Regions from separate parts of the Paenibacillus sp. FSL H8-0283 genome, predicted to be linked through region 2. Evidence: predicted binding sites of a transcription regulator. Region 2 holds the regulator's gene; each other region holds the start of a gene.
What was found. The regulator LexA, encoded in region 2, represses DNA repair genes until DNA is damaged. The targets are predictions, from matches to a motif close to CGAACATATGTTCG.
Positions count from the first base shown of each region.

Region 1: a site for LexA is predicted at 1,971-1,984, ahead of recA (recombinase RecA). Genes of this name have one in related genera too.
Region 3: a site for LexA is predicted at 2,418-2,431, ahead of addB (helicase-exonuclease AddAB subunit AddB). Genes of this name have one in related genera too.

Region 1 covers NZ_CP150295.1:2,612,796-2,617,088, reverse strand. Annotated here, with positions in the region: gene MHI52_RS11890 (regulatory protein RecX) at 1-554, opposite strand, end outside; gene recA (recombinase RecA) at 837-1,901, opposite strand; gene MHI52_RS11880 (competence/damage-inducible protein A) at 2,145-3,401, opposite strand; gene pgsA (CDP-diacylglycerol--glycerol-3-phosphate 3-phosphatidyltransferase) at 3,509-4,096, opposite strand.
Region 2 covers NZ_CP150295.1:4,029,934-4,034,226, forward strand. Annotated here, with positions in the region: gene MHI52_RS18005 (HAD family hydrolase) at 1-269, opposite strand, end outside; gene MHI52_RS18010 (hypothetical protein) at 298-807, opposite strand; gene MHI52_RS18015 (DUF896 domain-containing protein) at 933-1,142, opposite strand; gene MHI52_RS18020 (LysM peptidoglycan-binding domain-containing protein) at 1,238-1,615, opposite strand; gene lexA (transcriptional repressor LexA) at 1,913-2,539, shown strand; gene MHI52_RS18030 (aldehyde dehydrogenase) at 2,644-3,945, opposite strand.
Region 3 covers NZ_CP150295.1:4,901,962-4,906,254, forward strand. Annotated here, with positions in the region: gene addB (helicase-exonuclease AddAB subunit AddB) at 1-2,353, opposite strand, end outside; gene MHI52_RS21775 (class I SAM-dependent rRNA methyltransferase) at 2,553-3,929, opposite strand.

The sequences.
Region 1 (4,293 bases), 1.4 Mb from region 2:
AAGGCAGTCTCAAATTCCGCATCTGTACTGATCCCTTCTAGTGCCTCAACAATGAGATCATTGGCAATGCCCTTTTGACGCAGCTCTTGCCTTATCCACAGTTTTCCCTTCCGCTTGCCCTCCATACGCTGTCTTGTCCATTCCTTCGCAAATAGATCGTCATCCACCAGGTTCTCCCGCTCAAGCCGATCCAGCGCCTCTTCAATCAAAGGTGCAGCAAACTCCTTCTGACGAAGTTTCTGACTTAATTCATGGCGCGTACGTGGCTTATGCTCCAAAAAACGCAGAGACTGTGCATACGTCCGCTGTCGCTCATCAGCTAGAATGATATCTTCCAGATCCTTCTTCATAAACGTATTACCTTGAGTCATCCTGTATTTAATCATCACATCTTCAAGAACCGTAATGGAGTGGATGCCAAAAGTGATTCGATAACGAGCTTGCCTGCTCTTCGTTCGTTCTACACGTGTAATAATAAGTTCTTCGTTGTCCGGAAATTGGGATAGGCCATCCTGTTCTGCTTCTTCATATAAATCCTCGTCATGTTGATCCATTCTGGTCTCCCCTTTCATAACATTTTCATTCTGACTACGCCAAGCACATCTTCACATAACACAAAGAACACCAATAATACAAAAGACCGGGAACTCTGCCCGGCCTTTACTCCATAGTTAGCGTGCTAACAGCCCCTGTCCATTGGGACAGGGGCTGTTAGACAGCACGAGTACTCCCACTACAATCCATTATCCAGATTGATCCAAGCTCAATCAGATAAGTTTACGGAGTCCAGTGGGGAACACCCTCAGGGTCCTCCCTACAAGGGAGGTTTTGAGAGATTACTCGTTGATTTCAAACAATTCTTGTTCTTCTGCTGCTTCTTTTTGTTGCTCTTCACTCGTTGGCGCAGGAACTGCAGTAACCAAGTTACTGGCTACACGAATTTTTTGTTCAATGATGTCAGCAATATCTTTATGCTCTTTCATGAACTGCTTTGCGTTCTCACGACCTTGTCCTAAACGCTCGCCTTCGTAGGAGTACCAAGCACCACTTTTATTAACGATGTCCAGCTCTGTACCAATGTCAATGATACTGCCTTCTCTCGAAATACCCTCGCCATACATGATATCCACTTCCGCTTGTTTAAACGGAGGTGCCACTTTGTTTTTCACAACTTTAATACGAGTACGGTTACCAATCATGTCATTGCCTGATTTGATACTCTCAATACGACGCACATCCAGACGTACTGTGGAATAAAACTTCAGAGCACGACCACCAGGTGTTGTTTCCGGGTTACCAAACATAACGCCGACTTTCTCACGAAGCTGGTTAATGAAGATTGCGATTGTTTTGGATTTGCTGATTGCACCAGACAGTTTACGCAGCGCCTGAGACATCAAACGCGCTTGCAAACCAACGTGTGAATCGCCCATTTCGCCTTCAATCTCTGCTTTTGGAACCAATGCGGCTACAGAGTCAATAACGACGATATCTACTGCACCACTGCGTACAAGAGCTTCTGCAATTTCCAACCCTTGCTCACCCGTATCTGGCTGAGACAGAAGCAATTCATCAATATTAACACCAAGTTTGCTTGCGTACTGTGGGTCAAGAGCATGCTCGGCATCGATAAATGCAGCTTGTCCACCCGCTCTTTGTACTTCAGCGATAGCATGCAATGCTACGGTTGTTTTACCAGAGGATTCAGGTCCATATATTTCAACAATACGGCCTTTAGGCAAGCCGCCTGTTCCTAATGCAATATCCAAAGCCAAGGAACCACTGGGAATAATTTCCACATTCATATGAGTGGACTCACCCAGTTTCATGATGGATCCTTTACCAAATTGCTTCTCTATTTGACGGAGCGCCATATCAAGCGCGGCACGACGGTCTGACAATAAGCTCACACCCTTTACTGTTTATAAGATAATGATACCTTGTTTTAACACGTTTGCCAAGCTTTTTTTCGAACATACATTCGTTTTTTTTGTAAAGGCCGAGGCGCCTCTTCCTCAAGGAAACTTTCCATTAAACAGAAAAAAGAACCGTAAACAAGGCTGTAAAGCCTAATTCTACGGTTCTTCCGTCTTCCTTAATTATACTTGCTTGGAACTGTAAATGCAATCGAAGCTATTAACTAATCAATCCATCGCCACAAGTTTTTGCCATAAGCGATAGAGAATTGCTTTGGCTGAACGAATGCGAACAGTCTCGCGATTACCATTAATACGTAGCTCATGGATTTCCGTCTCTTTTCCACGTTCTGCAAGAGCGATGAAGACAAGTCCGGGTGGTTTGCGTTCCGAATATCCCGGTCCAGCTACACCGGTAACAGCCAAGCCAAAATCAGCATCGCCAATCATGCGGATCTGCTCAGCAAGCACTTTTGCAACCTCAGGACTTACCGCCCCAGGTGCATCTTCACCCTCCAGATAATCATGAGGCACATTCAGCAGCTTTTCTTTAATTTCATTGGAGTAACAAACAATACCACCTTTGAGCATTGATGCACTTCCGGGTACAGAGGTCAGACTCTGCATGACAAGCCCTCCTGTACAGCTCTCAGCAGCGCTGAGCGTCAGCCCCATGTCAGACATCATAGTTACAATCGTGTACTCTATAGGCACATCCTCGTTCGCGTAGAGATGTTCTGTCAAACGTTCCCGAATCTGAACCTCCATCGCATCCAGCTTCAGCTTCGCCTCTCCCTCACTCGCAGCCTTTGTGGAGACACGTACCGTAACTTCGCCTTCGCTCGCGTAAGGAGCAATCGTAGGGTCTGTCTGCGCGTCAATCAGATCCAGAAGTCGATCTTCAAGAGCAGATTCACCAATACCTGCGAATTTGAGCATTCGGGAATAGATCGGCATCTCTTCTGTGAGTACATGCTGGAACAGCCAAGGTTTGACTTCCTGTTCAAACATTGGAATCAACTCTTTAGGTGGTCCAGGCATCACAACATAATATTTGTCATTGTCAGAAATCGCATTTCCTGCCGCAAGGCCCGTTTCATTGGCCAGAGGTGTTCCGCCATCAATAACGATCGCCTGACGTCGGTTATTCTCTGTCATATCCACATTACGATCTCTGAAAAAGCTCTCAATTTTGTCCATTGCCATTCGATCTGTATGCAGTTTCCGGTTAAGAACAGCTGCGAGCGCATCCTTGGTCAGATCATCTTGGGTAGGTCCGATGCCACCGGAAAATAAAATAACGTCTGCACGGCTCTGCGCAATGCGAATAGCTTCACTAAGTCGGTTCAGGTTATCCCCAACCACCGTTTGGAAATATACATCGATCCCCATCGCAGCCAATTCACGGGATAGGTATCTGGCATTGGTATTGACGATTTGTCCAAGCAGTAGCTCTGTGCCAACTGCAATGATTTCTGCCTTCATTGAGCATCCTCCTGTACACGTGGTGAGTGATCAAAGGGCAATAGGATAATTTCCTATTGCCCCTGACCCAATGCTTCCTTCATGATTACCCATTTAAGAACAAACCATTATGCTTTTGTTAAATGAAGCAAATTTTTGTTTTTGATAAAGTAATCAACACCCGACCAGATGGTAATAAGCGCTGCTGCCCAAACCGCGATAATATCGACGTGAATACCCGTGTATGAAAACGGGAAATTGTTCAACAGCAACAGCACAATCGCCACAATCTGCACTACAGTCTTCAGCTTGCCCCAAGCACTGGCGGCAACAACCGAACCATCCAGCAATGCAATTTGACGCAAGCCGGTAACTGCAAATTCACGACTAATAATGACAACTGCAATCCAGGAATCCAGCTTGCCCATCTCCACAAGCGAGATCAAAACTGCAGTAACCAGCAACTTGTCTGCGAGTGGATCGAGCAGCTTCCCCAGATTGGTAACCATGTTATTTTTCCGCGCAAGGTATCCGTCAATTCCATCTGTGCTTGCGGCGATGATAAAAATAACAGCAGCAATCAGTTGATTATACGGAAGCGACAAGCTTCCAAGTTGCAACGGCTCTGGATAAAATGGAAAATCCACGAGCAGGAACACCATCAAAAAAGGGATTAAGCAAATTCGTGCAAGCGTAATCCGGTTGGGTAAATTCACAAGACGCCCTCCCTCATATCCTCCATTACTCCAAACAATCATCATAATCCCGTTATCATCATCCGGAACATGAAATGTACAGTTTCAATGTCAATCCATATTAACATGATCCCACTATGTAGAAACGCAAAAAATAAAGTCAACCGCTCAAAAGCAAAACGCTTTAAACGTTCCGGTGACTTCCAGAAGATGTACTG
Region 2 (4,293 bases):
AACTGACGGAACTCAGGTTGATCCCCACCAGTAAAGTTAGCCCAAAGGCCTTCAAACGGATTGATTCCAATCATTTTGGTAAAAGGAAAGGTTTCATATGATTCATACAGCCCACGTGCCTCATTACGAACAGCTTCTTCAAGTTCTTCTGGTTTGACCCCAGTCTCTTGCGCTGCGATTAGACAAGTCTCATGAAAAGCTTCTCGAACACTACGCTCATCCCATAATAAAGTATCATCTAGGTCGAACAAAATCGCTTTTAACGCCATTCCGATCATCTACCCCTTTATGCAATAATTACTTTTCGACGGTTTCCACGGTGATCTGGTGTGCTTTCGCAAATTTCAGCAAACGTTCTGCAATCGCATCTGTATCGTAACGGTTCAATAACTTGGTAAACACCCATCTTTTCCCGCGACTGTTATGTTCGATAACAACTGTACCTGGTTCAATTCTGAATTTGACGATATCGTCAACCCCAATTGAACGTTCACGATTACCCTTCGTCGTTATAATCCGATTACTGCTAATCTTGATGTATGGACGGCGAAGCATGAAGATGACTGCCAAAAATACGTAAAGCAACATGGTCACCCAGTCCCAAGTTGTCATTGGAGCTTGCACAAGGAATGTGCTCATAAACAGATACAAAAAGGCGAGACCGATCAAAAATATTGGGAACAACAAGCTGCGTCCCTTAAAGACTTCTTCACCTGGTGTACCCGTGATTGGTTGACCACTTTTTTTGCGTTGCTGATTTAACTGCTTGGAATTTTTCTTAACCGTTCTCTCGAACGAACGCGACATGAGAATCCCCCTTATGTGTCTTTGTATCGGCTTACATAATTGCAAACCAACATTTCCCCCTATAAATTGCACACTCAAAATAACAGGAAGAAACCTAAATATCATAATGATATCATTAGGTTTCGTTAGTGTTTGAGTTTGCCTTGGTGGCCTTTGTCATTCTCATCATCAACAATCTCAATGGTATCCAGTTGTTGTCTGAAATTGCTGCGAATATTACTCAAATAAATCTCTCTTAGCTCGGCACGTTCAGCAAGTTCTTCCTCCGACAATCCAGTGGACTTTTGCTTACGAGCCAATTCGTTAATGCGTGCTACCAGACTATCTATATCCAAGCTTGTCCCCTCCAAAAATACAAAGTCATATTAACTTTGCCATTATAAAGGCTGCTTGTCAAGCTGACACGCGCTAACACTTATTGATGTGCATTTTATTCTGCAAATTGCGGTAGAGCTAGTACTTGTCCCACTTGGATGGAAGTTGTATGAAGTTGATTCACTTTCTTAATTGCTTCTATATAAACACGTGTATCCATATTCGTCGGTTTATGTTCCAAAGAAATACTCCATAATGTTTCCCCTTGTGAAACAGCTATCTTTCCTCCAGGCAGAACATCATTCTCATTGCCGGCAAATACAGTTAAAACAGTGCTACATCCAATAAATATAATCAAAGAGGTAATGGCTACCTTTAACATCCATGAAGAAATCTTGAAACGCGCTAAAACCTTCTTGTATTTCCCTATGTTAGACTTCACCAGTTCCGAATTCATTGGTTCATAAATGCTTTGATAAGTAGAATATCTCATTAAATACCCGCCTCCAAACGTTTGTTCCTATCTGTTGAAATCAATATAACACGAACACTTGTTTTGTTCAATAGATTTTTAGAACAATTGTTCGCTTCTTTTTTAGAAGGAGCAATATCTTATTTCAAGTACATTTGCAAAGCATTTGCAATATTATGCTCTGACTTTTGAACAATTTCTGTTCTATAAGTTAAAAAACACTGATTTAATGCTATTTTATTTAGAACTTATGTTTGTACGAACGGAGGTTCTATGTTATAATTTTCCCAAACGTTACTAAAATGGGGTTGATACGGTATGTCGAAGATATCCAGCAGGCAGCAGGCTATTCTGGAGTTTATACGAAATGAAGTCCGGTTGAAGGGGTATCCTCCTTCCGTACGGGAAATTGGTGAAGCGGTTGGACTGGCTTCCAGCTCAACAGTACATGGACATTTGGATCGTTTGGAGAAAAAAGGTTTGATCCGACGCGACCCTACCAAGCCAAGAGCCATTGAGCTTTTGAGCCAGGAAGAATCTGAGCATTCTCATCAATTTGCTCATAGCGTTGCACGTATTCCTGTTGTTGGTAAGGTTACAGCCGGGGTTCCAATCACTGCAACCGAGAACATTGAAGACTACTTCCCTCTTCCTACACATTATGTAGGCGAACAGAAAGTGTTTATGCTTTCAGTAGTGGGAGATAGTATGGTGGAAGCTGGAATCGTTAATGGAGATTACGTTATTGTCCGTCAACAGCAAACTGCTGATAACGGTGATATCGTCGTTGCAATGACTGAAGACGATGAAGCTACAGTGAAAACGTTCTATAAAGAGAAAGATCATATTCGCCTTCAACCGGAGAATGCGACCTTCGAACCTTTACGTTTGAAACATGTTAGTATTCTGGGTAAAGTCATTGGCCTTTTCCGAGATATTCATTAATATTTAACTTGAGTAACAAAACTAGATGTAATGAAATACGAAAGAGGTTGTCCTGATCAACAGGACAACCTCTTTTTTCTTGTTTATGTTATTTTAGCGGCTAATTATTCACTGCGTTTCAGAACACTCTTGTGATGCGAGAACACATCAAAGCTCTGTTGTCCGTGATATGAGCCCATACCGCTCTCTCCTACACCACCAAACGGGAGATAGTGTGAAGTCATATGAGAAAGTGTGTCATTAATACATCCCCCACCGAAGGATACTTGATTCAGAACCTGATCCTGCAGCTGCTCATCCTGTGTGAAGAGATATAGCGCCAATGGTTTTGGCCGGCGAACAATCTCATCTAGCATAGGATTCAGGTCACTGTACGTAAATACAGGAAGAATCGGACCGAAGATCTCTTCTTGCATGACAGCTGATTCCCAGTTCACATCTCCAAGTACAGTCGGCTCAATGAGCAACTGCTCTCGTACAGAACGTCCACCAATCAGCGTTTTTCCATTTGTTAGGAATTTCGACAACCGATCAAAGTTACGCGAGTTAACAATATGCGGGAAATCAGCGTTCTGTAACACATCGTCCCCAAATTTATCTTTGATCTCTGCGCCAATCAGATTGATCAATTCGTCATGAACTTGTTCATGTACAAGCAAATAATCCGGAGCAACGCAAGTTTGGCCTGCATTCAGGAACTTACCACGAACAATACGCTGGACCACCAGCTTCAGTTCTGCATCGTTATGGACAATAGCAGGACTTTTGCCCCCTAGCTCCAGGGTTACAGGAGTCAAATGCTCCGCAGCTGCCTTCATAACAATGCGACCAACACCTGTGCTTCCTGTGAAGAAAATATAATCAAACTTCTCTTTCAACAATGCTGTACTGGCTTCAACTTCCCCTTCCATAACGGCGATATACTCCTGAGGGAAGATCTCCTGAATCAGATCATATGTCAAACGAGATACCGCTGGTGTTAATTCAGAAGGCTTGATAACTGCACAGTTACCGGCTGCAATTGCTCCAATCAGTGGACCAAAGGCCAGTTGGAAAGGATAGTTCCAAGGTGCAATAATAAGAGCCACTCCGTATGGTTCAGGGTAAATGGTGCTCACCCCATCCGGCATAGCCGGATTAGTTGGGACTTGTTTTGGTGCAGCCCATTCCTGCAGATGTTCTAATGCAAAATCCAGTTCACCCAGAACAATGCGAATCTCGGAACCGTAAGCTTCCGCCTCAGATTTGTTCAGATCTGCCCGAAGTGCATCTTGAATCCGTTGCTGATACTTTTCAATTCCCTTTCTAAGCTGTTGAAGTGCATTAATCCGATACTCGATATTTTTAGTTTGTCCTGTATAAAAAAATGTACGTTGTTCTATCACAAGTTGTTTTGCCTGATCCATATTAACATCTCCAATTAATTATTTAAAATTAAATTGTTCAAAATTTAATTAAAGTATACCTCTTCTATATGAAACTTTCAACATACAAATGAAACATCCATTTGTATGTATTTGAACGTTGGTTGGATTTTTTATAGAGTGAAAGCTAGTACTTGCTACTATGTAATGGCTATTAGAATTTCTAAGGAAGCTTAATTTAGATTTTTTGCTTCCGACAGTTGGATGCACTGTAAGAAAGAATTCTAATTTCAGTTTCTCTTTAATGGGTTACTAGATAAATGACAATGGTTTTTGCGCTGTTACTAACATGAATTGATACATTTCTTCAAAATAGAAATGTTTAGTTAC
Region 3 (4,293 bases), 870 kb from region 2:
GTCTGCGACTGGTAACTGTACGTAGTGGTAATGCCCGATTACGATAAAAGATTGATCCCATCAACCGTTCCAGCTGAGGTCTGCTTGTCTCTCGAGATACATGCCAATTGTAGACCACCCACCACATTTCAGGGATGTCTTCTCCGCGGCGCCATTTGCGCAATTGTCCAATGAGCGTTGACAGACTCTGACCCGGATGGGTGACATAGGACCAATGCGCTTCTTCCGAGTTCGCAACCGGTGGTTGAGCGAGCAATGGCTGTTCTTGTAGACCAAACATCTTCCGTACATGGCGGACAATCTCGGAAGGAAGCAGTGCTTTCCCCTCATCATCAGCAACCGGGTAACTCAGCCACAACTGGCTACTTGCCGCTGTAATTGCCGTATAGATCAGAAAACGTTCATCCAGCATCTGCCTTGTTGCACCTGGTCCAAGCGCCATGCCTCTTTCCGTCAGTAACGCTCTCTCCAGTTCCGTTAATACGCCATCATCCTGAGGTACGGCGGGTAATTCACCATCAACGGCGCCAAGGATAAATACGTATTTGATGTCCTGAAGGCGTGTACGGTCCATAGAACCCATCAAAACCTGATCAAGTGCTGGTGGTACCAGACCCAGCTTCAGTTCCGTCAATCCGGTCTCAATCATCCCGGCAAACAGCGTGATATCCAGCCGTTCATTCCCCATCATATCGACCATCTGATCCAATAAATCTAGCACAGCTCCCCACATCTGCCGATGTTCTCTCGACCGTTCGGGGTCACCTTGTGCCTTAGCTTCAGCAGACATGTTCTCCAGCTTCCATGCGATCTCAGCATCTTCCAGCAGTCTGTATAGTGCCTCGCACTGGGCTTTGGCTGTCTTTGCCTTTTTCATTCGTTTCTCAAAAGCACCCAAGGAATCTGTAATGACCGTTCGACAGCTCTCCATTAAAGAAAGCATCTGGTCCCGTCCTCGACTACGGCCATCCTGACCGTTATCTTCCAGTGATAAGCTAGGTACATACTTCCACGGTTTGCCGTCAGTCCAGCGATACCCGTGAATACCACAAGCCAGTACATAATTCTCAAGCTGGTCCATATCTTCACGAGTGATGGAACCATCACGCGGAAGCAGCAGATCCGTTTTGACACAGCGAAATACATCCTCGTAACGCCAATGTCGACGAACAATGTCGAGTGCAGAACGGATAAACTCGGATAATGGATGATGAAGTTCATTTCTTCTGCGGTCCAGAAAGACGGGTACGTCATAATCCCTGAATAGAGGTTCAGCTATATCAGCGTAGGTATCCAACTGACGAACAAGTACCGCCATATCCCGATAACGCGCACCTTCGTTTTGTGCCAGGCGCCGCATCTCACGCAGTGCTCCCTCCATCTCAGCTCGTCGGTTCTCCGCTGCAACCAGTCGGATTCCGGAATCAAGGCCTTCACTTTTCCAACGAATTCGCCGGTCGAAACCAGCCTCCAGATGAGCAAGTCCCGGGCGATCCTTGTATCTCGGTGGAATCTCCGAATCTAGCACGGTTATATCGCTCGTTACACCCAGTTCGTCAGCCATTCCTTTCAGGCGCGCATAGGCACTTGCCGTGGGATAAAACAGTTCCAGTTCTCCAGGCAGTGCGCCGTGATCATAAGGACGATCCAATGTCAGGGCAATCGTCACGGAAGAGGACTGCAACATCAGCCTACCGATCACACTCATCTCCTGTGGTGTGAATCCCTGAAAACCATCAATCCAGATCTGGGCATCCTGCAGCAATGCACTTTCCGACAAACGATCTGTCAGCTCGGTCAACGTGTCTTCATCATCAATATATAAATTGGTCAGTTCCTGTTCATAGTCACGATATATCAGATTCAAGTCATGCAACTTGTCCTCCAGAATCGGCGAAGTGGATGAGGTATTACTTCCAGACATCCCTTCTTCCAGCAATGATGGATCAACTTCATAACGTTTAAATTCACTATATAAATCATTTAATTCACCTATAAAACCCAGCTGGCTGCCGGATGCACCAAACAGCTTTAATTCTTCCTTACGGCGCTGGATTACTTTATAGAGCAGCATCTTTTTGCCTTCGGCTCCGATTGGAATACGAGCAGAACCACCTGCTTCCTGCATTACACGATAGGCTAAACGGCGAAAGCCGAGCACTTCAGCACGCATGGTACCTTTAATTGCTCCAGAAGACACCAATGCCTGCTCTGTTCGAAAAGAACTCTGTTCGGGAACGAGCAAAATCAAAGGTGTGCCTTGCGGTTCTTGTTGAAGCAGGGATGTAATTTCCCGGGTAATCAGCGAGCTTTTGCCGCTGCCTGCCCGGCCAATAACAAAACGAACGGACATGTCTAATCCTCCAAACCACACGTACAAGATTTTAATTCCCAGTATAACATATCTGACTTGGTTCGGAACATACGTTTGCCACTATTCGGTAAAACCGGAGATCATCTCCGTTAACACAGCAAAACAGCAAAAAGCCCGCAGCTATCACACTGTGGACTTTTGACTTGATCTATACTTGATTGGAACGGAAATCAGACAATTAATTCTTTTTACTGCGCACTTCGAAAATAGCAAATTTCAGGTAATGTCCTTCATCCACGCCCAAAATTTGCGGGTGGTCCTTACCGGCTGCCTTCCAGTCGATCAAACGAAGCACTTTGCCTGCATCTTCTGCTGCATCAGCAATCGTATCTAGGAATAAGTCTGGACGCATATGATACGAACAGCTGGCTGTTACCAAATATCCACCCTCATTGACCAGTTTCATTCCTTGCAGATTGATATCTTTATAACCGCGACATGCACCTTTAACTGCTGATTTCGTTTTGGCAAATGCAGGAGGATCAAGGATGACCACATCAAATGTTTTACCGCCAGCTGCAAGCGCTTTGGATGTATCCACTTTCTGTTCGCCTGCACGTGCACGTGAGGTACGTTCATCCAGCCCTTTCACTTGTTCACGCAAGTACTGGAATGCATCAGCAACTACGAACTCGACCCGGTCAGTGAAACCGTTCAGCTCCACATTTGTTCGTGCACTCTCAATGGCATGCTCCGAAATATCAAGACAAGTCACTTTTTTGGCTCCATACTTGCAAGCATTCAACGTAAAGCTTCCCGTGTGTGAGAAACACTCAAGTACAGTGGCACCATCCCAATATGGGAATGTAACTACTTTACCGCTTTTATTCACAGGCAAAAGCTGCTCTATGCCATCCTGCTCGGTCGTTTGAAGTATGATTCCACTCTTGTAGCCCCAACCCTTCATAAGCGGTTCGATGGCTGCACGATTCTCGCGTTGGTCGAAGAAGTAACCTGTCTTCTGCCCTTCCACGATATCCACTTTAATGAGTAGCCCATTCTCTGTAACAGTGACATGCCGTGGGCACTCTCCATACAGCGGACCTTTGGTCTGTTCCAAACCTTCCAGTTCACGAATCGAGACATCACTGCGCTCATATATGCCTTCCGGCTGCATTACTTCAATGAGTGCCTGTACGATGGCTTCACGGCAACGATCCATGCCAAGTGTAAGCAACTGTACAACGAGGATGCTGCCGAATCGATCAACGATTAATCCTGGCAGAAAATCAGCTTCGCCGTAAACGAGACGATATGCCTCTCCATCCTGGATAAAACGTTCCCGGTGACGCAAGCAATCGCGGAAACGCGCTGCAAAAAACGCGGTGTCCATCTGTTCGGACTCCAGAGGTTGATACGCTACAACCCTTACAGTGATCTGAGATGCAGGATTGTAATAACCTGTCGCCAGATAGCGACCTTGATGATTCAATACATTGACCAGATCTCCCGGTTCCGGGTTTCCGTCAACAGAGGCAATTTCATTGTTAAATATCCATGGATGTGCATGTTCAAGCCGCTTTTTGCGACTGCGTTCGAGTGTAACTGATGGCAAGGTAGATCCACTTCCTTTAATTTAATAGTTCAAAAGATAGGTTTGGTGCGGCGCGTAGGTGGCGTTTCGGTTACGAATCGATCTTCCGATCGCTGTTGTCTCCAGATTTTTTTGATTCCCTTTTTTAAAGGGAAAATCCGGAGACAAAGGCGCACGCTTCGCTTCTTCAGATTCGATTTCGTCCCCTCCACTACGTTTGCACGAATCACCGTATCTTTCGAATTGGGGTGCAGCAGTTAAGTGACGTTCCGGTTACGAATCGATCTTCTGATCGCTGTTGTCTCCAGATTTTTTTGATTCCCTTTTTAAAGGGAAAATCCGGAGACAAAGGCGCACGCTTCGCTTCTTCAGATTCGATTTCGTC